Regions from separate parts of the Kitasatospora sp. NPDC058492 genome, predicted to be linked through region 3. Evidence: riboswitches for the same ligand, from Rfam matches in the RefSeq annotation. Region 3 holds a riboswitch; each other region holds the start of a gene.
What was found. A riboswitch is a leader RNA that binds a small molecule or an ion and turns the genes downstream of it on or off. The one in region 3 is predicted to bind cyclic di-AMP.

Region 1 (9,868 bases), on a different contig from region 3:
GCTTTCTATCCCCGACGGCAGCGACCCCGACCACGCCACTTGCCACACCCCCGAGCGGAGATTAGGTTAGGCTCACCTAACTAACTGGAGGTCCGTCATGAGCCTGCCCGCCGGCGACGCCGAGGTGCCCGAACCCACCACCGCCGAGCGGGTCCAGAGCCTGCTCAGCGCGACCTCCTCGCTCACCGTCCGCGCCTGCGGCGAGCACCACGACCTCGACACCCCGGTCTCCGTCCACGGCTCCCGGCTGCGCCTGCGCGCCCCGCTGGGCGACCCGCTCGCCACCGCCGCCGCCCGCGCCACCGACGGACTCGCCGTCGTCCTGGACGTCACCGACATCTCCCCCGTCGCCGTCCGCGACCGGATCCGCGCCCGCCTCACCCTGGCCGGCCGACTGCACCTGGCCCACCTCGCCGACGACGGCCTCAGCGTCCACCTGCGCGTGGACGTCGCCCACGCCGTCCTCTCCACCCCGTACGGCACCGGCGCACTCACCGCCGGCGACCTCGCCCACGCCGCACCCGACCCGCTGGCCCGCTACGAGGCCGCCATGCTCACCCACCTCGCCGACGACCACGCCGACGCCCTCGCCGTCCTCACCCGGCTGCTCGACCCGGACCTGCTCGCCCAGCACCCGGAGGTCCGCCCGCTCGCCCTGGACCGCCACGGCCTGGTCCTGCGCCTGGACCACCCGCACGGCCACCGCGACGTCCGCCTGGTCTTCCCCGAACCGGCCGCCGACACCGAGGACTTCGGGCAGCGGATGCACGAGCTGCTGACCGCCGCCCAGCACGGGCTGCCCGCCCACCGGATCTGAACCGGCCCACCAACGCGCCTGACGTATCGTCAACTTGCCCCGAGGGCACCCGAAAAGGTCCGGAAACGACAGCGGCCGGCCCGGCTCGTGAGAGAAGTCTCGCGAGCCGGGCCGGCCTGGGCGTGTCCCGCGCCCATGTCCACTGCTGCGGCGATCACCCGGTCGAGCGGTCACCCGACATGACCATCCCGGGTGGTCGATTCGCCCCGTAGCAGCGGTGGTTCCTCACCCGACGCATCCGACACATCCGGTGCATCCGGTGCATCCGGTGCATCCGGCACGGGTCAGAGCGCGACGCCGTGGGCCCGCAGGTAGGCGACCGGGTTGATGTCCGAGCCGTACTCCGAGCCGTTGCGGATCTCGAAGTGCAGGTGCGGGCCGGTCACGTTGCCGGTCGCGCCGGAGAGGCCGATCTGCTGTCCGGCCTTGACGGCCTGACCGATCTTCACACCGATCGAGGAGAGGTGCGCGTACTCGGCGAAGTGGCCGTCGGCGAGCTTGATCTCGACCTCGTTGCCGTAGGCGCCGCCGTTGCCGGCCTTCACCACGACGCCGTTGCCGACGGCGCGCAGCGGGGTGCCGGTGGAGGCGACGAAGTCCTGGCCGGTGTGGTGGCCGGAGGCCCACATCGAGCCGGCCACGCCGTAGGCGGTGCCCAGCTTCGGGCTGGCCAGCGGGGCGACGAAGGCCGAGGCGGCGGCGACCGGCACGGCGGTGACCGCGGTGGTCGGCGCGGCGGTCTGCAGCTGGGTCTGGAGCTGGGCGGACGGCTTGGCCGCCTCGGTCCGGACCTCCAGCTGGGCCTGCGGCTTGGCGGCGGTGGTGGCCGGCGCGGCGTCCTGGGCGGACGGCTGGGCGGGCTTCGCCGGGGCGGCGGGCTTGGCCGGGGCGGCCGGGCCGGCGATCACGAGCTGCTGACCGGGGAAGATCAGGTCCGGGTTGCCGCCGACGACCTCGCGGTTGTGGTCGTACAGCGCCTGCCAGCCGCCCTCGACGTGCTGGGCGTCGGCGATCCGGGACAGGGTGTCGCCGCTGACGACGCGGTAGCTCTCCTGCGACGGGGCCTGGGCCTGGTCGGCGGGAGCGGCGGCCGGGGCGGCGGTGACGGCGGCGGCCGGCGCGGGGTAGGCCTGGGCGCTCATCGCGGTGACGAGCGGCAGGGCGAAGGAGACACCGGTGACGGCGGTGGCGATCCCGATGCGGGCGGCGCGGGGCAGGGCGATACGACGAGCCTGTGCAGGCATGGAATTTTCCTCTCCGACGCCTGCGAGGTGAGCTGTCGGGTTCGGGCTGGAGTTGCCCGGCCGCACATGCGGCTTCACCCCTAGCCGGCCCTGGATCCGGGTACGCGAAAGCGTGCCGTTTCCGGTCCGGCGACTTACCTGTGGGTCCCCCGCTCCTGCCGTACAGAGTTCGGTGCGAGCCACCGGGCAGCGGCAGGATTCGGCGTTCCACCCGGTGGATCCGTCCGGACTGGCCGGGCGGTCGCTGAACTAAAACCCATCCGTTCGGGTGAAGCAATGTCGATCACTTGAACCGGCAACAACCCCCCGAGCTGCGGTGACCCTCCGAATGATCGGCTGCACCGTACGTGCACAATCCATTCACCCGGCGCCACTGATCCACGACGCTGCGCCGATTCCGCCACCGCTGCGCACCCACCCGCTCACGCACCGCGCACCCACCGACACACCCCCCGGTGACCCTTGTCACGTACGCCCCACGGGCGCAGGATCGGCCCGTGGCCACCTCCGAAGCAGGAACACTGCGCCTGGGCACCTCGCGGGGACGCTGGGTCCTCCTCGCGACGGTGCTCGGCTCCAGCATGGCGATGCTCGACGGCACCGTGGTGAACGTCGCGCTGCCCCGCATCGGCACCGATCTCGGCGCCTCCCTCGCGTCCCTGCAGTGGACGCTCAACGCCTATCTGCTCACCCTGGCCGGACTGATCCTGCTCGGCGGCGCGCTCGGCGACCGGTACGGCCGGCGCCGGGTCTTCCTGATCGGCGTGCTCTGGTTCGCCGCCGCCTCCGCGGCCTGCGCCGCCGCCCCCACCATCCACGTGCTGATCGCCGCCCGCGCCGTCCAGGGCATCGGCGGGGCGCTGCTCACCCCCGGCTCGCTCGCCATGCTGCAAGCCGTCTTCCACCCGGACGACCGCTCGGCGGCGGTCGGCCTGTGGTCGGGCCTCGGCGGGGTGTCGGCCGCGGTCGGCCCCTTCCTCGGCGGCTGGCTGGTGGACGGCCCCGGCTGGCGGTGGATCTTCCTGCTGAACCTGCCGCTCGCGGCCGCCGTGGTCGCGGTCACCTCCCGGTTCGTCCCCGAGAGCCGGAACGAGAGCGCCGTCGGCCGCTTCGACGTGCTCGGCGCGCTGCTCGCCGCGCTCGCCCTCGGCGCGATCACCTACGCGCTGACCGCCGCCGGAGAGGGCCTGTCCCCCGCGGTCTGGCTCACCGGCGCGATCGGCCTGCTGCTCGGCGCGGCCTTCATCGCGGTCGAGCGCCGCGCCGCCGAGCCGATGCTGCCGCTCGGCCTCTTCTCCTCCCGGCTGTTCACCGCCGTCAACCTGGTCACCCTCTGCGTCTACGCGGCGTTCAGCGGGGTGTTCTTCCTGCTGGTGGTGCAGTTGCAGATCGTCTCCGGCTTCTCCCCGCTGGTCTCCGGCCTCGCCCTGGTCCCGATCACCGTGCTGATGCTGACCCTGTCGGCGCGCGCCGGGCGGCTGGGCAAGCGGATCGGCCCCCGGATCCCGCTCACCGTCGGTCCGCTGCTGTGCGCCGCCGGGGTGCTGCTGATGCTGCGCACCGGCCCCGGCTCCTCCTACTGGGCGGACGTGCTGCCCGCCGTCACGGTGCTGGGCTGCGGGATGACCCTGCTGGTCGCGCCGCTGACGGCGACGGTGCTGGCCGCCGTCGAGGTCCGGCACGCGGGCATCGCCAGCGGCGTCAACAACGCCGCCGCCCGCGCGGCCGGGCTGCTCGCGGTCGCCGCGCTGCCCTCGCTCGCCGGGCTGAGCGGCGACGCCTACCGGGTGCCGTCCGCGGTGGACTCCGCCTTCCGCACCGCGATGCTGATCTGCGCCGGGCTGCTGGTCACCGGCGGGCTGACGGCCTTCGCCACCGTCCGCGGCAACGTGCTCGCGCCGGTGGACCGCCCGGTGGCCGAGCCGGACTGCGAGTGGGCCTGCGGCACCACCCCACCACTCGACCCGGGCCACGTCCACACGGACGAGGGCCCCGCCACCGGATCGGCGGCAGGGCCCTCAGCCGGCTGACGAATCGTCAGGAAGTACTGCCCGTCAGAGAATGTCGGCCGGCGCGTACTTGGCGGCCTCCGGGTAGGCGGCGGCGACGGCCTCCACCTGGCGGACCACCTCGGCGACCTGGGCGCCGGCCGCACCGGTGAAGGAGAGCCGGTCGGCCAGCAGCGCGTCCAGCCCGGCCCGGTCCAGCGGGATCCGCTCGTCGGCGGCCAACCGGTCCAGCAGCTCGTTCTCGCGGGCGCCCGCACGCATCGCCAGCGCGGAGGCGACGGCGTGCTCCTTGATGACCTCGTGCCCGGTCTCCCGGCCGACGCCCGCGCGCACCGCGCCCATCAGCACCTTGGTGGTGGCGAGGAACGGCAGGTAGCGGTCCAGCTCGGCCTCGATCACGGCGGGGAAGGCGCCGAACTCGTCGAGGACGGTCAGGAAGGTCTCCAGCAGGCCGTCGAAGGCGAAGAAGGCGTCCGGCAGCGCGACCCGGCGCACCACCGAGCAGGAGACGTCACCCTCGTTCCACTGGTCGCCGGCCAGCTCGCCGGTCATCGAGGCGTAGCCGCGCAGGATGACGGCCAGGCCGTTGACGCGCTCGCAGGAGCGGGTGTTCATCTTGTGCGGCATCGCCGAGGAGCCGACCTGGCCCTCCTTGAAGCCCTCCGTCACCAGCTCGTGGCCGGCCATCAGACGGATGGTCTTGGCCAGGCTGGACGGCGCGGCGGCCAGCTGGACGAGGGCGGTGAGCACCTCGAAGTCCAGCGAGCGCGGGTAGACCTGGCCGACGCTGATGAACACGTTGTCGAAGCCGAGGTGCCCGGCGACCCGGCGCTCCAGCTCGGCGAGCTTGTCGGTGTCGCCACCGAGCAGGTCCAGCATGTCCTGGGCGGTACCGACCGGGCCCTTGATCCCGCGCAGCGGGTAGCGGGCGATCAGCTCCTCCAGGCGGCGGAAGGCGACCAGCAGCTCGTCGGTGATCGACGCGAAGCGCTTGCCCAGGGTGGTGGCCTGCGCGGCCACGTTGTGCGAGCGGCCGGCCATGACCAGCTCGGAGTGCTGGGCGGCCAGGCGGGCCAGCCGGACCAGCACGGCCACCGTACGGTCGCGCACGTGCTCCAGCGACTGGCGGATCTGCAGCTGCTCGACGTTCTCGGTCAGATCCCGGGAGGTCATGCCCTTGTGGATCTGCTCGTGGCCGGCGAGTTCGCTGAACTCCTCGATGCGGGCCTTCACGTCGTGGCGGGTGACCCGCTCACGGGCGGCGATCGAGCCGAGGTCGACCTGGTCGATCACCCGCTCGTAGTCGGCGACGGCGTTCGCCGGTACCTCGACACCGAGGTCCTGCTGGGCCTTCAGGACGGCGAGCCACAGGTGGCGCTCAAGGACCACCTTGTGCTCGGGGGACCACAGCTGGGCCAGGGTCGCCGAGGCGTACCGGGAGGCCAGGACATTGGGGATCTGGGGCTTCGCGCTCACGCTTCGCAAGCCTAACAGCCGAGGTCAGCCGGAACGTCGGCGCATCGGGCGGCTACGGCCCGGGCCGGAGCGGACGGCTCCGGCCGGGCCCGCCCGACGGCTCCCGCCGGGCGCGGCGCGGTCCGTTACCGGGCGGCTCACTGCGCGGCTTACTGCGCGGCGCCGGCCCGGCCGGCCAGCACCGGCAGGACCTGCCCGCAGATAGAGTGCAGCGCGATCCGCTGCTCGTCGGTCATCGCCTCGAACGCCTGGTGGGTGCGGGCCATCTCGCCGCGGATGCGGTTCAGGATCTCCCGGCCCTCGTCCGTGATCACGACGATCTTCACCCGGCGGTCGCCGGCGGCGGCCTCCCGGTGGGCCAGGCGCAGCGTCTCCAGCCGGTCCACGATCCCGGTGACGTTGGAGGCGTCACAGCCCAGCCGTCCGGCCAGCGCCCGCATCGGCACCGGCTCCTGTACCGCGCCGAGCGCCTTGGCCTGCGAGGAGGAGAGCCCGTGCCGGGCCGCGGCCGCCGCGAAGTCCTGGAAATACGCGGCGCCGACGGCGGCCAACGCCTCCATCAACTCGGCGTTGGTCGGTACGGTCGTCGTCGCTGTCGAACCCATGGGGTCAGCGTACGGCCGAGTGCTTCAGCAACTCAAGCTTTGACCACGGCAACCGTCGACGGCTTGACCAGAACTGCAGCACCGGCCGGTCGACAGAGCTTCCGGCCGGTCGACAGAGCTTAGAGCACCAGCTGATCGAACAGGTGCCGCAGCTCCGGCTCCGGGTCCGCGGTCAGCCCGGTGTGCACCGGCCCCGGCTGGACGATCGCGCTGCGAGGAGCGGTCAGCCAGCGGAACCGCTGCCCCGGGCTGTCCCCCGCCGCCGGACCGGCCTGCGGGCCCCCGGCGCACACCGCCTCGATCCCGTGCAGCGCCCGCCGCACCCCGTTCACGTCCGCCACCGGGTCGAGCGCCAGCAGCCGGGCCTGGTCCAGGTGCGTGCGCGCGGCCAGGTACCCGTTCTGCCGGCAGTACAGCAGCACCCCGACGTTGACGCACTCGCCGCGTTCCACCCGCGGCACCGCGCGGATCACGGCGTACTCGTAGTCGTGCAGTTCGACGGCGGCCGGCAGCGCGGGCGTCCTCGGCTCGGTCATGCGGGCACCTCCGGCAGCCAGTCGCGCGGACCGGCCAGTCGGCCGGTCAGCTGGGCGCGGTACGCGGCGCGCACCGCCTCGGGCGAGTCGAAGCCTGGCTCGTCCAGCAGCCAGACCTCCGGGATCCTCGCCACCGCGCCCTCGATCGCGGCCTCCGCGAGCGGCGCGAGCGCCTTGTCCGCGGCCGTCAGGTCCGGCCGGGCCCGCAGCAGCGCGTGGTCCGAGGCGTCGTACGGGCGGCGCACCCAGGCGGCGGCGCCCGCCCAGTGATGGTGGAAGATCAGGCTCGCGCCGTGGTCGATCAGCCGCAGCCCGCCGGTCGCCACCAGCAGGTTGGGGTTGCGCCAGGAGCGGTCGACGTTGCCGATCAGCGCGTCGAACCAGAGCACCTGGCCGGCCAGCTCCGGATCCACCTCGAAGCAGAGCGGGTCGAAGTTGAGCGCGCCGCTGACGAAGGCCATCCCGAGGTTGGTCCCGCCACTGGCCCGCATCTGGTCCTGGACCTGCTGGTCCGGCTCGCTGCGGGCCAGCACCGGATCCAGGTCGACCGTCACCAGCTCCGGCACCGGTAGCCCGAGCCGCCGGCCCAACTCCCCGGCCAGCACCTCCGCCACCAACGCCTTCCGGCCCTGCGCCGCACCGACCCATTTCAGCGCGTACAGCCGCCGGTCGTCGGCCTCGACCAGGCCCGGCATCGAGCCGCCTTCTCGCAGTGGCGTCACATAACGGACCGCCGTCACCTCGGGGAGCACGCCCCACAGCCTATCGGTGCCGACCCGTCACCTCTTCCCCTCCGTACGCCCCCCCGTCCCACCCCTCCACCATCCGCCCCACCCCGGTGGCAGCCCCCGCTGCTCCGTGCGAGTGTGGCGGACAGCAATGGGGACCTTCGCGGTTACGACCTGCACGGCAAAGGGATGAGCGATGGAACGACCTCGGATCCTGATCGTGGGCGGTGGCTTCGCCGGCCTGGAGTGCGCCCGCCGACTCGAACGCAAGCTCGCGCCGTCGGAGGCCGAGATCTCGCTGGTCACACCGTTCAGCTACCAGCTCTACCTGCCCCTGCTGCCGCACGTCGCGGCCGGCGTGCTGACCCCGCAGTCGGTCGCGGTCTCCCTGCGCCGCACGCTGCGCCGCACCCACATCGTTCCGGGCGGCGCGATCGGCGTGGACCCGGCCTCCAAGGTGTGCGTGGTCCGCAAGATCACCGACGAGGTGGTGGCGCAGAAGTACGACTACCTGGTCCTCGCCCCCGGCAGCGTCACCCGCACCTTCGACATCCCCGGCCTGACCGACTACGCCCGCGGCATGAAGACGCTCGCCGAGGCGGCCTACGTCCGCGACCACGTGATCGCCCAACTCGACCTCGCCTCGGCCACCTTGGACCAGCGGGAGCGCGAGTCCCGGCTCCAGTTCGTGGTCGTCGGCGGCGGCTACGCGGGCACCGAGACGGCCGCCTGCCTGCAGCGTCTGACCACCGCCGCGTCCCACCGCTATCCGCGCCTGGACACCCGGCAGATCAAGTGGCACCTGATCGACATCGCCCCGAAGCTGATGCCGGAGCTGGGCGACGCGCTGGGCCTGGCCGCTCTGGAGGTGCTGCGCGGCCGCGGCATCGAGGTGTCGCTGGGCGTCTCGGTGGCCGAAGTCGGCGCCGAGTCGGTCAAGTTCACCGACGGCAGGGTGCTGCCCTGCCGCACGCTGATCTGGACCGCCGGGGTGGCCGCGAGCCCGCTGATCGGCACGCTGGACGCGGAGACGGTCCGCGGCCGGCTCGCGGTGACGGCGGAGATGCGGGTGCCGCAGTTCGAGAGCGTGTTCGCGCTGGGCGACGCGGCCGCCGTGCCGGACCTCGCCAAGGGCGACGGCGCGGTCTGCCCGCCGACCGCCCAGCACTCCGCCCGGCAGGGCCGCGTGGTGGCCGACAACGTGATCGCCGCGCTCCGCGACGAGCCTCTGGAGCCCTACTACCACAAGGACTTGGGCCTGGTGGTCGACCTGGGCGGCAAGGACGCGGTGTCCAAGCCGCTCGGCGTGGAGCTGCACGGGGTGCCGGCCCAGCTGGTGGCCCGCGGCTACCACCTGATGGCGATGCGCACCAACGCGGCCAAGTTCCGGGTGGGCGCCAACTGGCTGCTCAACGCGACCGCCGGGGACGACTTCGTCCGGACCGGCTTCCTCGCCCGGCAGCCCGCCCGGATGCGCGATTTCGAGTACACCGACGCCTACTTGACGAAGGATCAGGTTCGGGCGCACGCCCAGGCCCTGCTCGCCAAGGGCTGAGCCACCCGGCGCCCGCCTCCGGAACCGATCCGGAGAACGGGCGCCGAGCGCCACAACGTCACGGCGTCACCGCGCCGCCAGGTACATCCCGCCCGCGTCCTGCCCCGCCGTGTTGCGGCACGCGTAGTCGCCGCTGCTCTGCCCCCACAGCAGGGTCAGGCAGCGCCCGAGCGCCTGCTGCCCGTAGTAGTTGGGGTGCATCGACTCCTGCAGCACGCCCTGCGTGGAGTTGAGGCCGCCGTCCAGGAAGCGTGCCCATTCGCTGGTGGTCGCGGACGGTCCGGCGGTGGCGGTCGGCTGCCGGGTGGCCGTCGAGCAGACCTCACGGCCCTGGAGCATGTCGGAGAGGTCGAGGAACTGGGCACCCTTGGACGCCGCGACCCCGGCCAGCGACTTGGAGATCTGCGGCACCATCGAGTCGCGCGCCCAGTCGGCGTCACCGTCCCAGAACGGGCAGCCACCGGTGTTCGAGCGGGTCCAGCCGCTCTCCGGGTAGCGCATCTCGGCGCTGCGCGGGATCGGCGAGGGGTAGGACTGCAGGACGAGGCGGTAGTCCCCCTGCGCGTAGCCGGCGCCGGCCATCACCGCGCGGATCTCGTCGATCGCCTTGCCGACCCCGGCCATCGCCGTGGGCATCTTCGAGTCGATCGAGGACTGCGCGGAGTCGTGGCAGTAGGAGTACCAGATGAGGTAGTCCTGGACGCAGTTGGAGATGATGCCGCCGAAGCCGAGGTCGTTGCCGCCGATCGACAGCGTGATCAGCTTGACGTTGTTCTGCCGTGCCACGGTGGCGAGTTGGTCGGCCTGCGGGGCCTCGCCCTTGAGCGTCTGGCCGCCGTTGGCGGCGCGGAAGATGTTCGCGGTGACGGCGCCGGAGCAGGCCAGGTTGATCTCGTTC
Region 2 (9,868 bases), on a different contig from region 3:
GCCAGACCCGGGATCGGGAAGGTGCGGGAGACCGAGCCGGTCGCGACGACCAGGTACTCGAAGGGCAGCTCGTAGCTGTCGCCGGCCGCGGGCTGGATGGTGGCGACCTTGCGGGCGTGGTCCACACCGGTGACCGCACCGGTGAGCACCTCCGCCTTCTTGAGGGCGCTGCGCAGCGGCGCGACGAGGTTGCGGGGCGCGACGTTGCCGCCGGCCGCCTCGGGGAGGAAGGGCAGGTACGTCATGTACGACCGCGGGTCCACGACCGTGACGGTCGCTTCGCCGTAACGCATCTTCTTGAGGATGCGCATCGCGGCATACAGGCCGACGTAACCACCGCCGACAATGAGGATGCGAGGACGCTCCGTGGTGCTCATATCCGAAAGTATCCAGCACCGTCCGGAGCAGCCTTCGTGAGCCCGGTCACAAGCTTCTGGACACCCCGTGCTACACTGCGCGGCCGCAAATCCGGGCCCAGCGCGCCGGCTCACGGCCTTGGGCGCCCCCTCGTGGGCGCACGCCGGAATACCACCCTGCTGAGCAGCAACGATCCGTACGGCGCCCGGGTTCCCGCTCGTGATTTCGATTTTCAAACCTCAACCGAGGCTTGACCTGCGATCCAGGGGTCGTCACGGCGAGCAGACCTTCGGTCCCACATTTCGGACGTAGCGGGCGAGCGGGTGCGACGAATGACTGGATCGCCATGTGAAGAAATTCACGAACTTTCCCGCACCGGTCCGGGCGCGCCCCGGCCCCGGACCCCCGAAAGGGGTGCCGGGGCCGGTCGGGTAAGGCCCGCAGGAGGTCAGGAGGCCATACTCCAGGCGATGCCGTCCAGGATGTCGTGCTCGCTCACGACCACCTCGGCCGCGCCCGTCCGCTCCATGATCTCCAGCAGCTCCAGCGCGCCGGCCGCGATCACGTCCACCCGGCCCGGGTGCATCGACGGGATGGCCGCGCGCTCGGCGTGGGTGGCACCCAGCAGCTCACGGGCGATCCCGGCGACCCGCTCCCGGCCGATCCGCGAGTGGTGGATCGCCGCCGAGTCGTAGGCCGGCAGGTCCTGGGCGATCGCGGACACCGTGGTGACCGTCCCGGCCAGGCCCACCAGGGTGGCCGCGCCGCGCAGCGGGACGACCTCCTCGGCCTTGTCCAGCTCGGCCCGCACGTGCGCCCGGGCCGTCTCGATCTGCTCCGGCGAGGGCAGCTCGGCGCCACCGAAGTGCCGCTCGGTGAGCCGGACGCAGCCGATGTCCACCGAGCGCGCCGCCTGCACGTCCGCACCGCCCAGCACGAACTCGGTCGAACCGCCGCCGAGGTCGAACACCAGGTACGGCGCCGGGAACTGGCCGCCGGTCAGCTCCTTGGTGGCACCCACGAAGGACAGGTGCGCCTCCTCCTCGCCGCTCACCACCTCGGGCTCGACGCCCAGGATCGCGCGCACGCCCTCGACGTACTCGTCGCTGTTCTCGGCGTCCCGCGAGGCGCTGGTGGCGACGAAGCGGGTGCGCTCCGGGCCGACCCCGAACCCCGCGATGACCTCCCGGTACTCGCGGCAGGCCGCGAAGGTGCGGGCCAGCGCGTCCGGGTGCAGCCGGCCGGTCTGGTCCACGCCCTGGCCCAACCGGTTGATGATCATGCGGCGGTCGAGGTCGGTGATCTCCCCGGTGGCCGGGTCCAGGTCGGCGACCAGCAGCCGGATCGAGTTGGTGCCGCAGTCGATCGCGGCCACCCGGGTCATGCTCACGCGGACTCCCCGGGGTCGGACTCCTCGGCGGCCCGCTTCTTCGCGGCGCGCTCGGCGGCCTTCTGCTGCTTGGCCTCGATCACGGCCTGGTGGTCCTGCTCCTTGGCCCGGTTGCGGGCGACCCGCCCACCGGCGGCCTCGACCTCGGCCGGGGAGACGCAGGGGCCCTTGGCCCACCAGTCCTCCAGCAGGCCGATCGCCTCGTCGCCGAGCGGGTTGACGCCCTCGCCGGCCGCCAGCGAGTGGCCGACCAGCACGTGCAGGCACTTCACCCGGTCCGGCATGCCACCGGCGCTCGGGAAGCCCTCCAGCACCTCGATGGCGTCGCGCCGGGCGATGTAGTCCTCGTGCGCCTTCTGGTAGGCGGCGGCCAGCTCCGGGTCCTCGGCGAGCCGGGCGGTCTGCTCCTTCATCACGCCGTCCGCCTCCAGGGTGCCGATCAGCGAGGCGGCCTTGGGGCAGGTCAGGTAGTACAGCGTCGGGAACGGCGTGCCGTCCGGCAGTCGGGGGGCCGTCTCCACGACGTCCGGGTTGCCGCAGGGGCAGCGGTGCGCCACGCCGCGCAGGCCGCGCGGCACCCGGCCGAGCTGGGCGGCGATGGCGGCGACGTCGGCGTCGGAGACGGCGGGGTGGTTCTCAGTGGTCATGGGGGGAGGTGTCTCCAGCGGGGGACGGTGGGAGCGGACGGGGGGAGGCGGGGGCCGGGGCGGCGGCGTCGGTGGTGTCGGCGGCGTCGACCGAGTCCCAGATGCTGGCGTACCAGGGCTTGGCGGCCCGCGCCGAGCCGCCGGACGCGCCGTCGGAGGCGGCCGAGCCGGCGGCGGCAGCGGAACCGGTGGCGGACGCCGAGGGCCGGGCGGCGGCCGGACCGGCCGGATCCACCGCGATGTACGGGGTCTCCCCCGGCATCGCGTAGTGCAGCCGGGCGCGGGCCTGCGCCTTGACGTACTCGGGGTCCTGCCAGCGGGCCTTCTCCCGGCGCAGCTGCTCGACCTGCTGGCGGGAGCGGTCGGCCTTCGCCTGCTGGGCGGAGATCTCGGCGCGCTGGGAGATGAACTGCCGCGTCGGGTAGGCGAGGATCGCCACCAGCGAGCAGAGCACCAGGACGAGGACGGTCGCCCGGCTCGTGAAGCGAGGCCGGGCCGCCAAGCCCGGGATCCTCCAGCCTGCCATCTCCCGTTCCCCTCCTGGTCGCGACGGTGCCCCGCCGTCCACCCTACGGGGTGAACGGCGGGGCACCGGTCAGGCGTGCTCACCGGTCGGCGGAGCGACCGTGCTCGCCGCTCCGAGGAGCGGCTGTGCTTGCTACTCCGCGGAACGGAAGCGCGGGAAGGCGCCGCGGCCGGCGTACTCGGCGGCGTCGTCGAGGATCTCCTCGATGCGCAGCAGCTGGTTGTACTTGGCGACGCGCTCGGAGCGGGCCGGGGCGCCGGTCTTGATCTGGCCGCAGTTGGTGGCGACGGCCAGGTCGGCGATGGTGACGTCCTCGGTCTCGCCGGAGCGGTGCGACATCATGCAGCGGTAGCCGTTGCGCTGGGCCAGCTCGACGGCGTCCAGGGTCTCGGTCAGCGAGCCGATCTGGTTCACCTTCACCAGCAGCGCGTTGGCGGTGCCGGTCTCGATGCCCCTGGCCAGGCGGGCCGGGTTGGTGACGAACAGGTCGTCGCCGACCAGCTGGACCTTGTCGCCCAGCTTGACGGTCATGGCCTTCCAGCCGTCCCAGTCCGACTCGTCCAGCGGGTCCTCGATGGAGACCAGCGGGTAGGCGTCGACCAGCTCGGCGTAGTACTCGATGAGCTCGGCGGCGGAGATGGCCTTGCCCTCGAACTGGTAGGCGCCGTCCTCGTAGAACTCGGACGCGGCGACGTCCAGGGCGAGCGCGATGTCGCGGCCGGGCACGTAGCCGGCCTTCTGGATGGCCTCGGTGATGAGGTCCAGGGCCTCGCGGTTGCTGTCCAGGTTCGGCGCGAAGCCGCCCTCGTCGCCGAGGCCGGTGGACAGGCCGCGCTCCTTCAGCACGCCCTTGAGGGTGTGGTAGACCTCGACGCCCCAGCGGACGGCCTCGGAGAAGGACTCCGCGCCGATCGGGGCGATCATGAACTCCTGGATGTCGACGTTGGAGTCCGCGTGCGAACCGCCGTTGAGGATGTTCATCATCGGAACGGGCAGCACGTGCGCGTTCGGGCCGCCCAGGTAGCGGAACAGCGGCAGGTCGCTGGCCTCGGAGGCGGCGTGCGCCACGGCCAGCGAGACGCCCAGGATCGCGTTGGCGCCGAGCGAGGACTTGTCCGGGGTGGCGTCCAGGTCGAGCATGGCCTGGTCGATCAGGCGCTGCTCGGTGGCGTCGTAGCCGACCAGCTCCGGGCCGATCTGCTCGATGACGGCCAGGACGGCCTTCTCCACGCCCTTGCCGAAGTAACGGTTCTTGTCACCGTCGCGCAGCTCCAGCGCCTCGAAGGCGCCGGTGGAGGCACCCGACGGGACAGCGGCACGACCGGTGCTGCCGTCGTCGAGGCCGACCTCGACCTCGACCGTGGGGTTGCCACGCGAGTCGAGAATCTCACGGGCTACGACGACATCGATGGACGGCACGAGGCATCTCCTTGCGGAAGCAGGGTCCGGCTGACGTTGGGTGCTGCCGGCGGGACGATTGCGGAGTCGTTACGACCAGAGCCTAACCGCCCCGGCCCCCGGGGCCGCGCTGGCCTCGGTCCCGTCTCAGCGTGTGGCCCCGCTACCCACCAGTAGTTCACCTGCTTGCCTGATCGAAGCGGGCGAATACGGGGGAATGCGGGCGAAGGGGGACGGCGCCCGTCCCCCTTCGCCCGCAGGGCGCGGGCCGCTCAGCCGAGGTGCAGCACCTGGCCGGGCATGATCAGGTTGGGGTTGCCGCCGACGGTGCCGCGGTTGCCGTCGTACACCGACTGCCAGCCGCCGGACACGCCCTGGGCGGCGGCGATCGTCGACAGCGTGTCGCCGGCCCGGACGGTGTAGTCGTGACCGCCCTGCGCGGCGGCGGGCTGCGCGGCCGGGGCGGACTGCGCGGGCTGCGCGGCGCGGGGCGCGTACTGCGGCTGGGCGGCGGGCTGGCCCGCGTACTGCTGGTAGACGCTCTGGTGGCTGGTCCAGTACCAGGCGCCGTTGTTCTGGTACCAGTACACCTTCGCGTCGGCGTCCCAGCCGGCCTTGCCGGAGAAGCCCTGGGTCTGCGGCTGCGTCTGCTGCGGGGCCTGCTGGACGGGCTGCTGGGCGGCCGGCTTCGGGGCGGCCTGCTGGACCGGCTGCTGGGCGGGCTTCGGGGTCTGCGCCTGCTGGGTCGGCTTGGCGGCGGACTGCTTGGCGGGCTTGGCGTCCGTGGAGGTGTCCACGGAGGCCGGGGCGCCGCCCTTGCTCAGACCGGCCTTCTGGGAGCAGACGGGCCAGGCGCCCGGGCCCTGCGAGGCCAGCACCTTCTCGGCGACCGAGATCTGCTGCGCCTTGCTGGCCTGGTTGGCCTGCGGGGCGTAGGAGGTGCCGCCGTACGCCTTCCAGGTGCTGGGCGTGAACTGCAGGCCGCCGGAGAAGCCGTTGCCGGTGTTGATGCTCCAGTTGCCGCCGCTCTCGCACTGGGCGACGGCGTCCCAGGTGGAGGCCGGGGCGGCGGAGGCGCCGGTGGCGGTGAGGAGCGGCATCGCGAGTCCGACGCCGGCCACACCGGCGACGGCGATGGCCTTCTCGGTCTGGGTGCGACGACGGTGGCGGCCAGTTCCAACGAACAGCATGACGAGGTCCCTCTCCGCACGCCTGCGAGGTGAGCTGTCGGGTTCGGACCGGGAGGTGGCCCGGCCGCCGAAAGCGGAAACGATTCCGCTCGGGCGGCTTCACCCCAAGCCGTTGGGGAACGGCAACAAACCTGGTTCCCCCGCCCCTGCCCAGGGTCTGGTCGGTTTCCCGTGACGCGGCGGGCAGGATTCGGCGTTCCGCGCACGAGGTCCGCAGCTGCGAACTCCAGGGAGAGTAGACAGATCATCAGACCAATAACAAGCTCATATCACCGATATCACACACAAATTACGGCGCGTGGTCAATCGCCTACCAACGGCGGCGGTATGTCCGGATTAATGCGGGTTCAGACCCGGCTCCACGACCCGCCGGAGACGCGCCGTCAGCGTGTCGGAGCGTCGGCCGGCGTGACCGGCGCGTGCGGAGAGCGGGCCTCCGGAGTGAATTCGACCGGGAGTTCCCGCAGGCCACGCATGATCAGGCCGCCCCGCCAGCGCAGGTCCTCCGGGTTTTCCACGAGCCGCAGGTCCGGCAGCCGGGAAAGCAGCGTGGTCAGTGCGCTCCGCCCCTCCAGGCGGGCCAGCGGGGCGCCGATGCAGTAGTGGATCCCGTGGCCGAAACCCAGGTGCGGATTGTCCGTGCGGGCCAGGTCCAGGGTGTTCTCGTCCGCGAACCTGGCCGGATCGCGATCCGCCGCGGCCAGCACCACCAGCACCGGATCGCCCACCGGGATGTCCACCCCGCCGATCGACAGCGGCCGCGTCGCGAAGCGCCACGTCGCCATCTCCACCGGCCCGTCGTAGCGCAGGAGTTCCTCGATCCCGGTGTCCAGCAGCGCCGTCTCGCCGCGCACCACCGACTCCTGCAGCAGCCTGCGCTGCTCCGGGTTGCGCAGCAGCGCGTACGTGCCGTTGCCGATCAGGTTGACGGTCGTCTCGAACCCCGCGAACAGGAGGATGAACGCCATCGCGGCGGCCTCGTTCTCGTTCAGGTGCTCGCCGTGGTCGCTCGCCCGGATCAGGCCCGAGATCAGGTCCTCGCCCGGATCCGCCCGCTTGCGGTGGATCAGCTCCAGCAGGTACGCCCGCATCCGCTTCACCGCCCGCCCCACGCCGCCGCGTTGGCCGCCTCCGTGGCCCGGCTTCGTGTGTCGCAGCATCATCCCGGCCCAGTCCCGGAAGTCGTCCTGGTCCTCGGCCGGCACGCCCAGCAGGTCGCAGATCGCGTAGATGGGGAGCGGGAACGCGAACTCGTGGATCAGGTCCGCCGAACCGCGCTGCGCGAAGCCGTCGATCAGCCGGTCCGTGAGCTGCTGCACCCGCGGCTCGAACTCCGCCACCCGGCGCGGCGTGAACGCCTTCGACACCAGCCGGCGCAGCCGGGTGTGGTCCGGCGGGTCGATGTTCAGCAGATGCGTCATCAAGTCCGCCTGGCGCTCCCCCGGAATTCCCACCCGCCCGGTGCGGTGCGCCTGCTCGCTGTGGTGCGCCGGGTTCTTCGACAGCCTGCTGTCCGCCAGCGCCTGCCGCGCGTCCGCGTAGCGGGTCACCAACCAGGCCTCCACCCCGCTCGGCAGCGTCGTGCGGTGCACCGGGGCGTGCTCGCGCAACCAGGCGTAGGCGGGGTACGGATCGGTGGCGAACTCCCAGGTGAAGAGCTGCGGGGCGGCGGGGTCGGGCTGCACTGGCATGCGTCGACCGTATCCGGTGGGTCGGGGCCGCACCGCCTCCGGCGGCCGCGACCGGCGGAGCCGGATCGTCGACACCCGGCGGACGGCCCGCCAACGCTCCGTGGACGCCTCGTGGACGGTCCGTGGACAGCTCTTGGACAGCTCTTGGCCGGGCGGCGGGCGTGACCCTGGTCACCTGAGGGGTAATCCCTGTTGCGGAGGGTCAGGACCTGCCTACGATCCTCCGCAGAAATCGTGGGCGCCGGTGCGGTGTCGCCCACAGGGAGGAGCAGACCATGCGGGTCAGCGGGTCAGTCGTCGTCATCGCGGTACTCGACGGCGGATCGGGAGCCGAGCTCGCCCGCCGGTTCGCCGCCGCCGGAGCCGCCGGAGTGCTGATCGCCGACCAGCGGGCCGGCGTCGCCGAGGACCTCGCCACCGAACTCGACCGGCCGGGCTGCCCCGTCGTCGGCGTCGGCGGCGACATCCGCCGCCCCAGCGACATCGCCGCCCTCGTCGACACCGCCGAGAAGCACCTCGGCCCCATCGACCTGTTCTGCGTCGCCGGCCCCGACGGCGAGCGGATCGTCTCCCTCGCCGAACTGCCCGCCCGCCTCGACCTCGAACGCCTCGCCGAACTCCTCGCCCTCGTCGGCGAGGCCATCGGCGAAGTCGTCCCCCGGCAGCGGCGGCCGATCGAGAACACCGCCACCGCCGCCTGAGGCCCCGCCCGGGCCCGCTACTCGCCGACCGGCTTGAGGCCCTCGGCCGCGCGCACCGCGTCCCGGTAACCGCGCGCGGCCGAGCGCAGCGCCGCGTCCACGTCCACCCCGGCGTCGTGCGCCCGCTGGGCCACCGCCAGCAGCAGCCGGCCCGCCGACTGCGCCGTCAGCTCCGCCGGCAGCGCGTACGGCTCGTCCGGCACGCCCGCGAAGCCCGCCCGGCGCACCCGAGACACCAGCTTCGCCGCGTACGCCAGCGACGGCAGCCCGGCCGGCACGCCGTCCAGCACCGACTCCCGGTCCGCCTTCTCGGCCGCCTTCAGCTGCTCCCAGTTCGCCTCCACCTCGGCGGCGCCCTCCGCCTCGACGTCCCCGAACACGTGCGGGTGCCGGTACATCAGCTTCTCGACGATGTCACCGGCCACGTCGTCGATCGAGAACGCCTCCTCCGGGTGCTCCTCGGCGATCCGGGAGTGGAAGAACACCTGGAGCAGCACGTCGCCCAACTCCTCGCGCAGCGTCTCCCGGTCCCCCTCCTCGATCGCCTCGACCAGCTCGTACGCCTCCTCGACCAGGTACTTCACCAGGCTCTCGTGCGTCTGCTCGGCGTCCCACGGGCAACCGCCCGGCGAGCGCAGCCGGTCCATCACCGACACCAGGTCCAGCAGCCGCGCCCCCGGCAGGTCGTACGACCCCGGCAGCACCTCGATCTCCGGCACCTCACCGGCGTGCTCCACCGCCAGCCGCGCCAGCGCGTCCGTCAGCCCCGGATCCCCGTCCGGGCTGCCCAGCCACACCGTCGGCCCGGCCCCGCCCGGCTGCCCGGTCAGCAGCCGCGCCAGCGCCGGCGCCGACCCCGCCGCCACGACCTCGACCTCCACCCCGGCCTGCCGCACCGCCGCCACCTGCGGATGCCCCGCGTCCGCCGCCAGCACCCGCCCCGCCGACCGCAGTGCCTCCCACGCCGGCCACGCCAGCAATCCGGGGGCCACCCGGTGGGTGGTCGTCAGCAGGATCAGCTTCGCGTCCGGAACATTCGTCGTCACACCCCGAACCTACCCGCCGCCCGCCCGGGACGGGGACGGGGCGGGCGGCGGGCCCGACGGGACCCGCCCCTCCCGCCGGGCCTCGCGGGCGCTACTTCTTCGACCCCGCCAGGTCGTCGAACATCGCCGACAGGAACTCGCTGCACCAGCCCAGCAGCTCCCGCCCGACCAGCGGCTTGCCGCCGATCCGCCCGGTGCTCGGCCGCGGCACCAGCAGCTGCTGGGCGGCCGCCTTGACCTGGCTGCGCGGGTAGAGCCGGTTCAGCCGCAGCTGCTGGGACTCCCGCAGCTCCACCGGCCCGAACCGGACGTTGGCCCCCTGGAGGGTGATGTCCGCGATGCCGCACCGCCGGGCGTACAGCCGCAGCGCCGCGACCAGCAGCAGGTTCTCCACCGGCTCGGGCAGCTTGCCGTAGCGGTCGACGAGCTCGCCCCGGACCTGCTGGATGTCCGCCTCCGAGTTGACCGCCGCGATCGAGCGGTACGCCTGCAGCCGCAGCCGCTCGCCGGGCGCGTAGTCGTGCGGCACGTGCGCGTCGACCGGCAGCTCGATCTTCACCTCCAGCGGCTCCTCCTCCGGCTCGCCGCCGTTCGCCAGCGACTCGCGGAACTCGGCCACCGCCTCGCCGACCATCCGCATGTAGAGGTCGAAGCCGACGCCCGCGATGTGCCCGGACTGCTCGCCGCCGAGCAGGTTGCCGGCGCCGCGGATCTCCAGGTCCTTCATCGCCACGTACATGCCGGCGCCCATCTCGGTGTGCTGGGCGATGGTGGCCAGGCGCTCGTGCGCGGTCTCGGTGAGCGGCTTCTCCGGTGGGTACAGCATGTACGCGTAGCCGCGCTCGCGGCCCCGGCCGACCCGGCCGCGCAGCTGGTGCAGCTGGGAGAGGCCGAAGGTGTCCCCGCGCTCGACGATCAGGGT
Region 3 (9,868 bases):
AGCGGCTGAGGCTGGGCCAGCCGGACCTGGTGAAGGCGTTGGAGTCGGGCAGCGTCCCGGGCGCCGCCGATCCGATGGACGTCGCGGCCGCCGCCTACCTGGTGCGGTCGGCCGGCTGGAGCCGGCTGGTGGCCGAGGCCGGGGAGGAGGCCGAGCGGGCCGGCGCCGAGGGCGCGGCCGCCGAGGCCACCCGGCTGGTGGAGAAGCTGCAGGCGGAGCTCGCCGAGCTGCGGTCCGCCGCCCGGGCGGACCTGGAGCGGCAGCGTGCGGAGTCCGAGGACGTCCGCCGGGAGGCCGAGTCGCTGCGGAAGAAGGTGCGCTCGCTGGAGAGCGACACCCGCCGGGCGCAGGCCGAGACCAGGCGGCTGACCGCCGAGCTGGAGGCCGCGAGGGCGCAGGCGGCTGCCGAGCGCGGCGCCGCGGAGTCCGAGGCGCGGCGGCTGCGGCACCGGGTCGGCGAGCTGGAGACGGCGGCCGAGCAGGGCCGCCGGTCGGCCCGCGAGGGCCGCAGCGTCGAGGACATGCGGCTGCGGCTGCTGCTGGACACGGTGCTGCAGTCGGCGCAGGGGCTCCAGCGGGAGCTGGCGCTGCCGGTCTCCCAGATCCGGCCGGGGGACCTGGTGGAGGCGGTGGTGCCGGGGGCGGCCTCGCCGCACGACGTGGCCCGGCGCGGTCTGGCCGACGACGATCCGGCGCTGCTGGACCAGTTGCTGGCGATCCCGCAGGTGCACCTGGTGGTGGACGGCTACAACGTGACCAAGACGGGCTATCCGACGCTGCCGCTGGAGCAGCAGCGGATCCGGCTGCTGGGCGGGCTGGCGATGCTGGCCCAGCGCACGCAGGCGGAGGTCACCTGCGTGTTCGACGGGCAGGACCTGGACGTTCCGGTGATCATGGCGCCACCGCGGGGGGTGCGGGTGCGGTTCAGCCGGACCGGCGAGACCGCGGACGAGCTGATCCGCCGTCTGGTGCGGGCCGAGCCGCAGGGGCGTCCGGTGGTGGTGGTGTCCACCGACCGGGAGGTCGCGGAGGGCGTGCGGAAGGCGGGCGCGCGCCCCGTGGCCTCCGTTCTGCTGCTGAACCGGCTGGCGCGGCCCTGACGGCTGCCGCGACGGAATGACGCCTGGTCAGCGCCCGGTTTGCGGCGGTGTGCACATCCGGTGAAGCCTGCGGGGGAAGTGGAGTTCACGCCTTCGGGGGAGTGGCAAAACCCGTGGATCTTCCCTAGGGTGTGGCGTCAAACCTATTTTCCGGATTCTCACCTGATCGGGTGAGGCCGATGGAAGAAGGAGCAATTCCCTTGGCCTCCCACCGCCGTCCCAAGCAGCCGAGCCGCGCCCGGGTCTCCGTGCTCACCGCTGCCGCGGCGACCGCGGTCGCCCTCTCCGCGCAGGTCGCCGCGCACGCCGCGCCCCAGCCCAGCAAGAGCGACGTCAAGGCGCAGATCGACCAGCTCCAGCAGGACCAGGAGCAGGCGGCGGAGAAGTACAACGGCGCCAAGGAGCGGGCCGACCAGCTCCGCAAGCAGTCCGACCAGCTGCAGGACAAGGTGGCCCGCAGCCAGGACGAGATGACCCAGCTCCAGACCGGCCTGGCCGGCGTGGCGGGCGAGCAGTACCGCACCGGCGGCATCGACCCGTCCGTCCAGCTGATGCTCTCCTCGGACCCGTCCGGCTACCTGGAGAAGGCGTCCAGCGCCCAGCAGGCCAGTGCCAGCGAGTCCGAGGCGCTCAAGGGGCTGCTGGACCAGCAGCGCCGGCTGGACCAGGAGAAGTCCGAGGCCGCCGCCGTCCTGGCCTCGCTCGACTCCACCACCAAGGACCTGAACCAGGCCAAGACGGACGTCAACCAGAAGCTCAAGGCCGCGCAGGACCTGCTGAACTCGCTCAGCGCCTCCGACCGCGCCGCGCTGCGGGCCCAGCAGCAGCAGGACGACCGCGCCTCGCGCGGCAGCGACCGCGCCGACCTCGGCAGCCTCCCGCAGGCCGGCGGCTACGCGGGCGTGGCCGTCGCCAAGGCGATGAGCAAGCAGGGCTCGCCGTACGTGTGGGGCGCCACCGGCTCGACCACCTTCGACTGCTCGGGCCTGATGGTCTGGGCGTACGGCCAGGCCGGCGTCTCGCTGCCGCGTACCTCGCAGGAGCAGGGCAACGTCGGCACCAAGGTCACGCTGGACCAGGCCCAGCCGGGCGACCTGGTCATCTACGGCCCCGACCGGCACCACGTCGGGATGTACATCGGCAACGGCATGGTGGTGCACGCGCCGCACACCGGCGACGTGGTGAAGGTGATGAAGGTCGACGCGATGCCGATCAACACGATCCGCCGGGTCTGACGGTCCGACACGCCCGAAGGGCCCCGTCCGGGCCTGTGATCCACGCCACCCTCCGGCCGGGGGTGGCGTTCGGGTTTTGTCCGCCGCGCGAGTCCCCGGTGAAGACTGATCAGCTTTGCGTACGGCGGTGATCACTATGTGTCATATTCACAAAAGAACTTTGGTCTTCTTCCGTCTTTTTTCTGACAAGGATTTGAACGGATCACGGTTCAGTTACTAGGGTCGTGCCCCGAACCACCGCACTCCCGATCGCCCAGCCAGGGTGACGGCGGTGGTTTCCGTCGAGTTCGTGACGCAGCGGGGCGGGCCCAGTGCCTGCCCGACGGGGAGCCCAGCAGTCGGGGGTGCTGTCGAACGGAGCCGGGGAACCACGTTCCTCCGGGGTGAATCGGCGCCAGGTCGGCCGGTGGAACGGCCGTGAGGCGTCGTAGGGCACGCTTCCGGCCCGAACCCGTCAGCTCACCCGGTAGACGGCGTAGGAAGAAGGAGTCCGCCTTCGTGGCGTCCCATCGTCGTCCCAAGCCCGCTAGTCGCACCCGGGTCTCGATCATGACCGGCTTCGCCGCCGCGGCCGTCGCGCTGTCCGCGCAGTCCGGCGCCCACGCCGACCCGCAGCCGACCAAGGACCAGGTCAAGGAGCAGGTCGACCAGCTCAACGAGCAGGCCGAGGTCGCGACCGAGAAGCTCAACGCCGCCCAGGAGAAGCAGCAGCAGCTGCAGAAGCAGGTCACCGACCTCCAGGACCAGGTGGCGCGGCAGCAGGGGCAGGTGACCGACCTTCAGGGCGGCCTGGCCGAGATCGCCGGCGAGCAGTACCGCAACGGCGGCATATCGCAGACCGTCCAGCTGATGTTCTCCGCCAGCCCGGACACCTTCCTGAGCCAGGCCGACACGCTGAACCAGGCCGGCGGCACCCAGAAGGGCCAGCTCAAGCAGCTCCAGGACGAGCAGCGCAAGCTCGACCAGGTGCGCTCCGAGGCCCAGGGCAAGCTCGCCGAGATGGAGACCACCACCCAGCAGCTGAAGAGCGCCAAGGACGAGGTCCAGGGCAAGCTCAAGGCCGCGCAGGACCTCTTCAACACCCTGTCCGAGCAGGAGCGCCAGGCGATCCGCGCGGCCGAGGAGAAGGCCGCCGCCGAGGCCAAGGCGAAGGCCGACGCCGCCGCGAAGGCCGCCCAGCAGCAGGCGGCGGCCCAGCAGGCCGCCGACCGCTCCTCCCGCGACAACAGCCGCACCGACCTGAGCGCGTCGCAGGCCCCCGCCGCGCCGGTCACCAAGCCGAGCGCCGGCAGCTCGCGCGGCGCCGCGGCGCTGTCCATCGCCGCCTCCAAGATCGGCAGCCCGTACGTCTACGGCGCCTCCGGCCCCGGCTCCTTCGACTGCTCGGGCCTGATGGTCTGGGCGTTCAACCAGGTCGACGTGGCGCTGCCGCGCACCTCGCAGGAGCAGGCCCACGCCGGTACCCGGATCGGCACCGACCTCTCCCAGGCCCAGCCCGGCGACCTGCTGATCTTCTACGGGGACGCCCACCACGTCGGCATCTACGCCGGCAACGGCCAGGTGCTGCACGCGCCCAAGCCCGGTGCGTCGGTCCGCTACGAGGCGGTCGGCAACATGCCGCTGACCTCCATCGTGCGGGTCTGATCCCCGCGCAGGCCCTCCCAGGCCCGGCCTTCCACCACGGAAGGCCGGGCCTGCGGCTTTTCCGGCGCCTCGGACTGATGTCCGATTACGGGTCAAATATTCGGGTTGGCAGGGGTTTGGACTCGGTTGCCCGGACTCGCTAACGTCTGCCACCGGACTCCGCTTCCAGGGCCGCCCGCGTTGGTGCGGCGGCGGGGCCCCACCGCCGGATCGGAGCCGCTGCCGCCATGCCCGTGCACCGTCGTCCCCAACTGCTCGCCCGTGCGCTGGTGCTGACCGCGGCCGCCACCACCGCCCTGGGCGTGACGGCGGGCGGCAGCGCCCAGGCCGCCCCCGCCGCGCCGGACACGCCCACCCGCAAGGACGTCAAGGCGCAGGTGGAACAGCTCTACGGCGAGGCCGAGCAGGCGTCCGAGAAGTACAACGCCGCCCTGGAGACGCAGCAGCGCCTCCAGGGCGAGACGACCGTCCTCCAGGGCGAGATCGCCGTCGCCCAGGACCAGCTCAACCAGTTGCGCGGCGACCTCGCCACCGTGGCCGGCGCCGAGTACCGCGGCGGCGGCATGGCCCAGACCGTCCAGCTGATGCTCTCCACCGACCCGGAGGGCTACCTGTCCCGGGCCCGCACCCTCGACCAGGCCGCCGAGCGGCAGCAGGAGACCCTGCACGAACTGGCCACCCGCCAGCGCCGGCTCGACCAGCGCCGCACCGAGACCGCCGGCAAGCTCGCCGAACTCGACCAGGCCCGCCGCTCGCTCGCCGACAGCAAGCAGCAGATCCAGCAGCGGCTCACCAAGGCCCAGCGGCTGCTGAACAGCCTGGGCGTCGCCGAGCGGGCCCGGATGGCCGCCCAGGACGCCCAGGAGGCCGAGCAGCGCGCCACCCGGGGCACCGACCGGCTGGACCTCGGCACGGCCCCGCCCGCCTCCGAGCGCGGGGCGGCCGCACTGGCCGCCGCGGTGCGGATGATCGGCTCGCCCTACCTCTACGGATCCACCGGGCCCCGCGCCTTCGACTGCTCCGGTCTGATGTACTACAGCTGGCGGCAGGCCGGAGTGACCCTGCCGCGTACCTCGCAGGCCCAGGCGTACGCCGGGCAGCGGGTCAGCCTCTCCGAAGCGCGGCCGGGAGACCTGGTGATCTTCTACCGGGACATGCACCACGTCGGGATGTACGCCGGCGGCGGGGTGATCGTGCACGCCCCCTACCCGGGCGCCAGGGTCCGCTACGAGAGCGTCAACGCGATGCCGGTCGCGGGGGTGGTCCGGCTCTGAGCCCGGCACCGTCCGACCCCGACGCCCCCCACCCGATAGGCGGCGCCCGCCGGACGCTGTCCCGGCGCGGTGCGCTGCTGCTCGCGGCCGGCGGGCTGGCCCAGCTGTCGCTGCCGCCGGCCGCCCCGGCGGCCCCCTCGGCGGCCGGGCGGGCGTCGGGCCGGTGGGCGGCGGACCGGCGGGCCGAGGTGGCCGCGCTGCTGGACGCGCGGGCCCGGGCGCTGCCCTCCTGGTCCGGACCGGCGGCGATCGAGGCCGGCTACCGCAACCTGGTGCTCGGCGCGGACGCCGGGTCGGAGCGGCTCACGGCCGCCGCCGACCTGGCGGTCCGGATCACCGGGTACGACGACTACCCGGTGGTGTACCCGCGCCGGATCGACCTGGTCCGGGCCGGCGGCAGCTGGCGGGTCGACCGGGAGGAGAGCGCGAGCGGGCCCCCGGCGCTCTGGGACCTCGGCTCCGCCCGGTCCGCGGCGGGCGCGCACTGCCTGGTGCTGGGCCTGGCCGACGGACCCGACCCGGCCGGCCTGGTCGCGGTGGCGGACCGGGCCGTGCCCGCCGTGAGCGAGGCCTGGGGCACCGGCTGGGCGGGCCGCCTGCTGCTCGAAGTGCCCGCCACCGCAGAGCAGTTCGCCCGGCTGCTGGAGGTCGACCCGGCGGGCTGGACGGGCATGGCGGCGGTCACCTCGGCCGCCCCCGGCGCGCCCTGGCACACCCCCGCCGACCGGGTGCTGGTCAACCCCGGGACGTTCGGGCGGCTCAGCGACTTCGGCCGGCAGGTGGTCGTCACCCACGAGGCCACCCACGTCGCGACCAGGGCCGACACCCGGGCCTGGACACCGCTCTGGCTCTCCGAGGGCGTCGCCGACTGGACCGCCTACCGGGGCTCCGGCCGGCGCCCGCAGCAGATCGCCCCCGAGCTGGCCCGGGACGTCGCCGCCGGCCGGCTGCCCGCCGCGCTGCCCGCCGACCGGGACTTCACCGCGGGCGCCGACGGCATCGCCCAGGCCTACGAGCAGGCCTGGCTCGCCTGCGAGCTGATCGCCCGGCGCTACGGGCCCGAGCGGCTCGTGGCGTTCTACCGGGCGGTCGGCGCGGCCGACGGGCAGGGGGAGGACCGGGACCGCCGGCTCGACCGGCTGCTCCGGGCCGGACCGGGCGTCGGCCTGGCCGAGTTCACCCGGCTCTGGCTGGCCGAGGTGGCCGCGCTGCGCAGTTGAAGGCGCGCGTCGTTCAGCGCCGCTGCCTGGCCGGGGTGCCGGGCCGGTCGATGCCGTCCAGCAGGTCCTGCTCGTAGGCGATGCCGGGGCGCACCGGGTAGGCGCCGGCGGGCACCGCCTCGGGCTTGGCCAGCACCACCGTCGCCGGGAGCTGTGCCGGGCCGCGGGTGGCACGCCAGAGCCGGATGCAGGAGAGCACGGTGGCGGCCAGCAGCAGCAGGTTGCGCAGGCTGAGCACGGTGACGCCCCAGGGCTCGCTGGCGAGGATCCGGCTGAACATCAGCGGGAACTCGGCCAGCGTCAGCGGGCAGGCGAGCAGGATCAGCAGGGCCACCGGCCGCTGGCTGCTGCCGCGCACGGTCAGGCAGACCGCGGCGACGCCGATCAGCCAGACCAGGTACTGCGGGCTGATCACCCGGCTGGTGACGGTGAAGATGAGCAGCGCGCTGAGCGCCGCGTCGTACATGGTGGCCGCGTTGCGGCGCTTGGCGGTGAAGCGCCAGAGCAGCAGCCAGGCGAAGCCCAGCACGGTGCCGGCCATCATCACCTTGCTGATCACGGGGACCCACGGCCCGAGCATCTCCGGGGAGCCGTAGTTCATGGTGACCTTGCCGTCCCAGGCGTCCGCGAGCCGGGCGAAGTGCAGCGGCAGCGCGCCGAGCGACTCCACCTCGATGCCGCGCTCCTTCTGGAAGGCGAGGAAGCCGAAGGCGCCGTTCATCCCGGCCGCGAGCAGGAAGCCCACCGAGACGGCGGTGGCCGCGGCCAGCGTCCAGGCGCGGCGGGTGCGGCGGCCGGAGGGGGTGCCGATCAGGGCGAGCAGCGGCCAGATCTTGATGATCCCGCCCAGGCCGAGCAGCATCCCGCCGATCGCCGGGCGGCGGATCAGCGCCAGCAGGCCGGCCAGGGCGATCGCGGTGACGATGATGTCCAGCCGGTTGTAGACCATCGGGCCGAGCAGCGGCACGGCCACCACCCACATCCAGGCGCCGGTCAGTGCCCGGCCCCGGCGCAGTCCGGTGCGGACCAGCAGGGCGGTGGCGGCGACGTCGGCGATCCCGCAGATCACCCAGAAGGAGACCAGGTACGACCAGGGCAGCAGGCCCGGCAGCAGGATCACCAGGGCCGCGCCGGGCGGGTACTGCCAGGTCACGTCGTCGAACGGGAAGGTGCCGGTCTGCAGGACGCCGTACCAGGCGTGGTAGATCATCCAGACGTCGGCGGTGATGTCCCCGCCGAGCCCCTTGACCACGCCGGTCATCAGCAGCACCAGCACCGTCCGGGTGGCCAGCCAGGTGGCGCCGAGTGCGGCGAGCGCCCCGAACGGGCGGCCGGGGGCACGGGCCGGCTCCTGCCGGGCGGCCGGCGTCGGGCCGGGGCCGGCGGCGCCGCTGGGTGTACCGGACTCGGTGGCCGGGGCCAACTCCACTGCGCTCCCTCGTTCGTCTCGGACGTCCCACCGGAGGCGCCGCGCGACGGACGCCCGGGCGGTCGGAGGGGCGGGCACGGCACGCTGGGCCGGGCCGCCACCGGCCGCCTAGGTTCTAGGACTGACCCGGGGGTGAAACGGTTGCCGTGCGCGGATCCGTTCCCGGCGGGTCATGGTGTTGACCTATCGTACGGATCACCCAGCGGTACACCGCGCACCCCCCGACAAGCGAGCCGTGGCCTGAATGCACCGAACCTTGATCGTCACCAACGACTTCCCGCCCCGCCCCGGCGGCATCCAGGCCTTCGTGCACAACATGGCTGTACGTCAGCCCGCCGGGAGCATCGTGGTGTACGCCTCGACCTGGCGGGACGGCACCGAGGTGGCCCGCTTCGACGCCGAGCAGCCGTTCCCGGTGATCCGGGACCGGACGAAGGTGATGGTTCCCACACCGCGGGTCACCCGGCGGGCCGCCGAGATCCTGCGGGCGGAGAAGTGCGACTCGGTCTGGTTCGGCGCCGCCGCCCCGCTCGGGCTGATGGCGCCCGCGCTGCGTCGGGCCGGTGCGGCGCGGCTGCTCGGCATGACCCACGGGCACGAGGCCGCCTGGGCCCAGCTGCCGGCCGCCCGGCAGCTGCTGCGGCGGATCGGCGCGGGCACCGACGTGCTGACCTACCTGGGGGAGTACACCCGGTCCCGGATCGCGGGCGCGGTCGGGCCGCAGGCCGCGGCCCGGATGGTGCAGCTGCCGCCGGGCGTGGACGAGACGACCTTCCACCCGGGCTCGGGGGGCGCCGAGGTGCGTCGACGGCTCGGGCTGGCGGACCGGCCGGTGGTGGTCTGCGTCTCCCGGCTGGTGCCGCGCAAGGGGCAGGACACGCTGATCGAGGCGATGCCGCAGATCCTCGCCGACGTGCCGGACGCCGTGCTGCTGATCGTCGGCGGCGGCCCGTACCGGGCGGACCTGGAGAAGCTGGCCGACGCCAGGGGAGTCCGGGCCTCGGTGCGCTTCACCGGCTCGGTGCCGTGGGAGGAGCTGCCCGCCCACTACGGGGCCGGGGACGTCTTCGCGATGCCCTGCCGGACCAGGCGCGGGGGGCTGGACGTCGAGGGCCTGGGCATCGTCTACCTGGAGGCCTCGGCGACCGGTCTGCCGGTGGTCGCGGGCGACTCCGGCGGCGCGCCGGACGCGGTGCTGGAGGGCGAGACCGGGTACGTGGTGCCGGGCGGCTCGGCCGCCGCGGCCGCCGAGCGGATCGTCCGGCTGCTGGGCGACGAGGAGCTGCGGCGGCGGCTGGGCGAGGCCGGGCGGCGCTGGGTGGAGCGCTCCTGGCGCTGGGACCTGCTGGCCGGGCGGCTGACCTCGCTGCTGGAGGCCTAGGTACGTGAGCGGGCCCCGTCTCCTTCCGCGGAGGCGGGGCCCTGCGGCTACTTCTGGTAGATCGCCTCGATGTCGGCGGCGAAGTCCTTCAGCACGAGGTTGCGCTTGAGCTTGAGGGAGGGCGTCAGGTGGCCGCTCTCCTCGGAGAACTCGGTGTCCAGCAGGCGGAACTTCTTGACCGCCTCGGCGTGCGAGACGGCCGCGTTGCCGTCGTCCACCGCGGCCTGGAGGGCGGCCAGCAGGTCAGGGTCCTGGCTCAGCTCGGCCACCGTGGCGGTGGCGGGCTTGCCGTTGAGCTCCTTCCACTTGGGGAAGAAGTCCGGGTCGACGGTGACCAGGCAGGCCACGAAGGGCTTGCGGTCGCCGACCACCATGACCTCGCCGACCAGCGCGTGCGCCCGGATGCGGTCCTCGATCACGGCCGGGGCGACGTTCTTGCCGCCCGCGGTGACGATGATCTCCTTCTTGCGGCCGGTGATGGTCAGGTAGCCCTCGGAGTCCAGCGAGCCGAGGTCGCCGGTGGCGATCCAGCCGTCCTTGAGGGTGTCGGCGGTGGCCTGCGGGTTGTTCCAGTAGCCGGTGAAG

Region 1: linked by a shared signal. The riboswitch ahead of ACFWPI_RS16230 (peptidoglycan DD-metalloendopeptidase family protein) and the one ahead of ACFWPI_RS20410 (NlpC/P60 family protein) in region 3 are both predicted to bind cyclic di-AMP.
Region 2: linked by a shared signal. The riboswitch ahead of ACFWPI_RS38045 (transglycosylase family protein) and the one ahead of ACFWPI_RS20410 (NlpC/P60 family protein) in region 3 are both predicted to bind cyclic di-AMP.

What each region holds. Positions count from the first base shown of each region.
Region 1 covers NZ_JBHXMU010000021.1:29,990-39,857, reverse strand. Annotated here, with positions in the region: gene ACFWPI_RS16235 (DUF2470 domain-containing protein) at 98-817, shown strand; gene ACFWPI_RS16230 (peptidoglycan DD-metalloendopeptidase family protein) at 1,102-2,061, opposite strand; cyclic di-AMP (ydaO/yuaA leader) riboswitch at 2,064-2,246, opposite strand; gene ACFWPI_RS16225 (MFS transporter) at 2,559-4,091, shown strand; gene purB (adenylosuccinate lyase) at 4,116-5,546, opposite strand; gene ACFWPI_RS16215 (MarR family winged helix-turn-helix transcriptional regulator) at 5,696-6,151, opposite strand; gene ACFWPI_RS16210 (DUF3037 domain-containing protein) at 6,271-6,687, opposite strand; gene ACFWPI_RS16205 (HipA family kinase) at 6,684-7,439, opposite strand; gene ACFWPI_RS16200 (NAD(P)/FAD-dependent oxidoreductase) at 7,612-8,970, shown strand; gene ACFWPI_RS16195 (GDSL-type esterase/lipase family protein) at 9,037-9,868, opposite strand, start outside.
Region 2 covers NZ_JBHXMU010000105.1:3,902-13,769, forward strand. Annotated here, with positions in the region: gene ACFWPI_RS38020 (NAD(P)/FAD-dependent oxidoreductase) at 1-377, opposite strand, end outside; gene ACFWPI_RS38025 (Ppx/GppA phosphatase family protein) at 806-1,741, opposite strand; gene ACFWPI_RS38030 (DUF501 domain-containing protein) at 1,744-2,412, opposite strand; gene ACFWPI_RS38035 (septum formation initiator family protein) at 2,384-2,896, opposite strand; gene eno (phosphopyruvate hydratase) at 3,053-4,339, opposite strand; gene ACFWPI_RS38045 (transglycosylase family protein) at 4,591-5,508, opposite strand; cyclic di-AMP (ydaO/yuaA leader) riboswitch at 5,514-5,681, opposite strand; gene ACFWPI_RS38050 (cytochrome P450) at 5,892-7,199, opposite strand; gene ACFWPI_RS38055 (SDR family NAD(P)-dependent oxidoreductase) at 7,475-7,900, shown strand; gene ACFWPI_RS38060 (MazG family protein) at 7,918-8,946, opposite strand; gene mfd (transcription-repair coupling factor) at 9,038-9,868, opposite strand, start outside.
Region 3 covers NZ_JBHXMU010000029.1:65,157-75,024, forward strand. Annotated here, with positions in the region: gene ACFWPI_RS20400 (NYN domain-containing protein) at 1-1,100, shown strand, start outside; gene ACFWPI_RS20405 (NlpC/P60 family protein) at 1,301-2,335, shown strand; cyclic di-AMP (ydaO/yuaA leader) riboswitch at 2,674-2,823, shown strand; gene ACFWPI_RS20410 (NlpC/P60 family protein) at 2,834-3,979, shown strand; gene ACFWPI_RS20415 (NlpC/P60 family protein) at 4,207-5,253, shown strand; gene ACFWPI_RS20420 (hypothetical protein) at 5,442-6,473, shown strand; gene ACFWPI_RS20425 (glycosyltransferase 87 family protein) at 6,487-7,902, opposite strand; gene ACFWPI_RS20430 (glycosyltransferase family 4 protein) at 8,147-9,283, shown strand; gene ACFWPI_RS20435 (long-chain fatty acid--CoA ligase) at 9,331-9,868, opposite strand, start outside.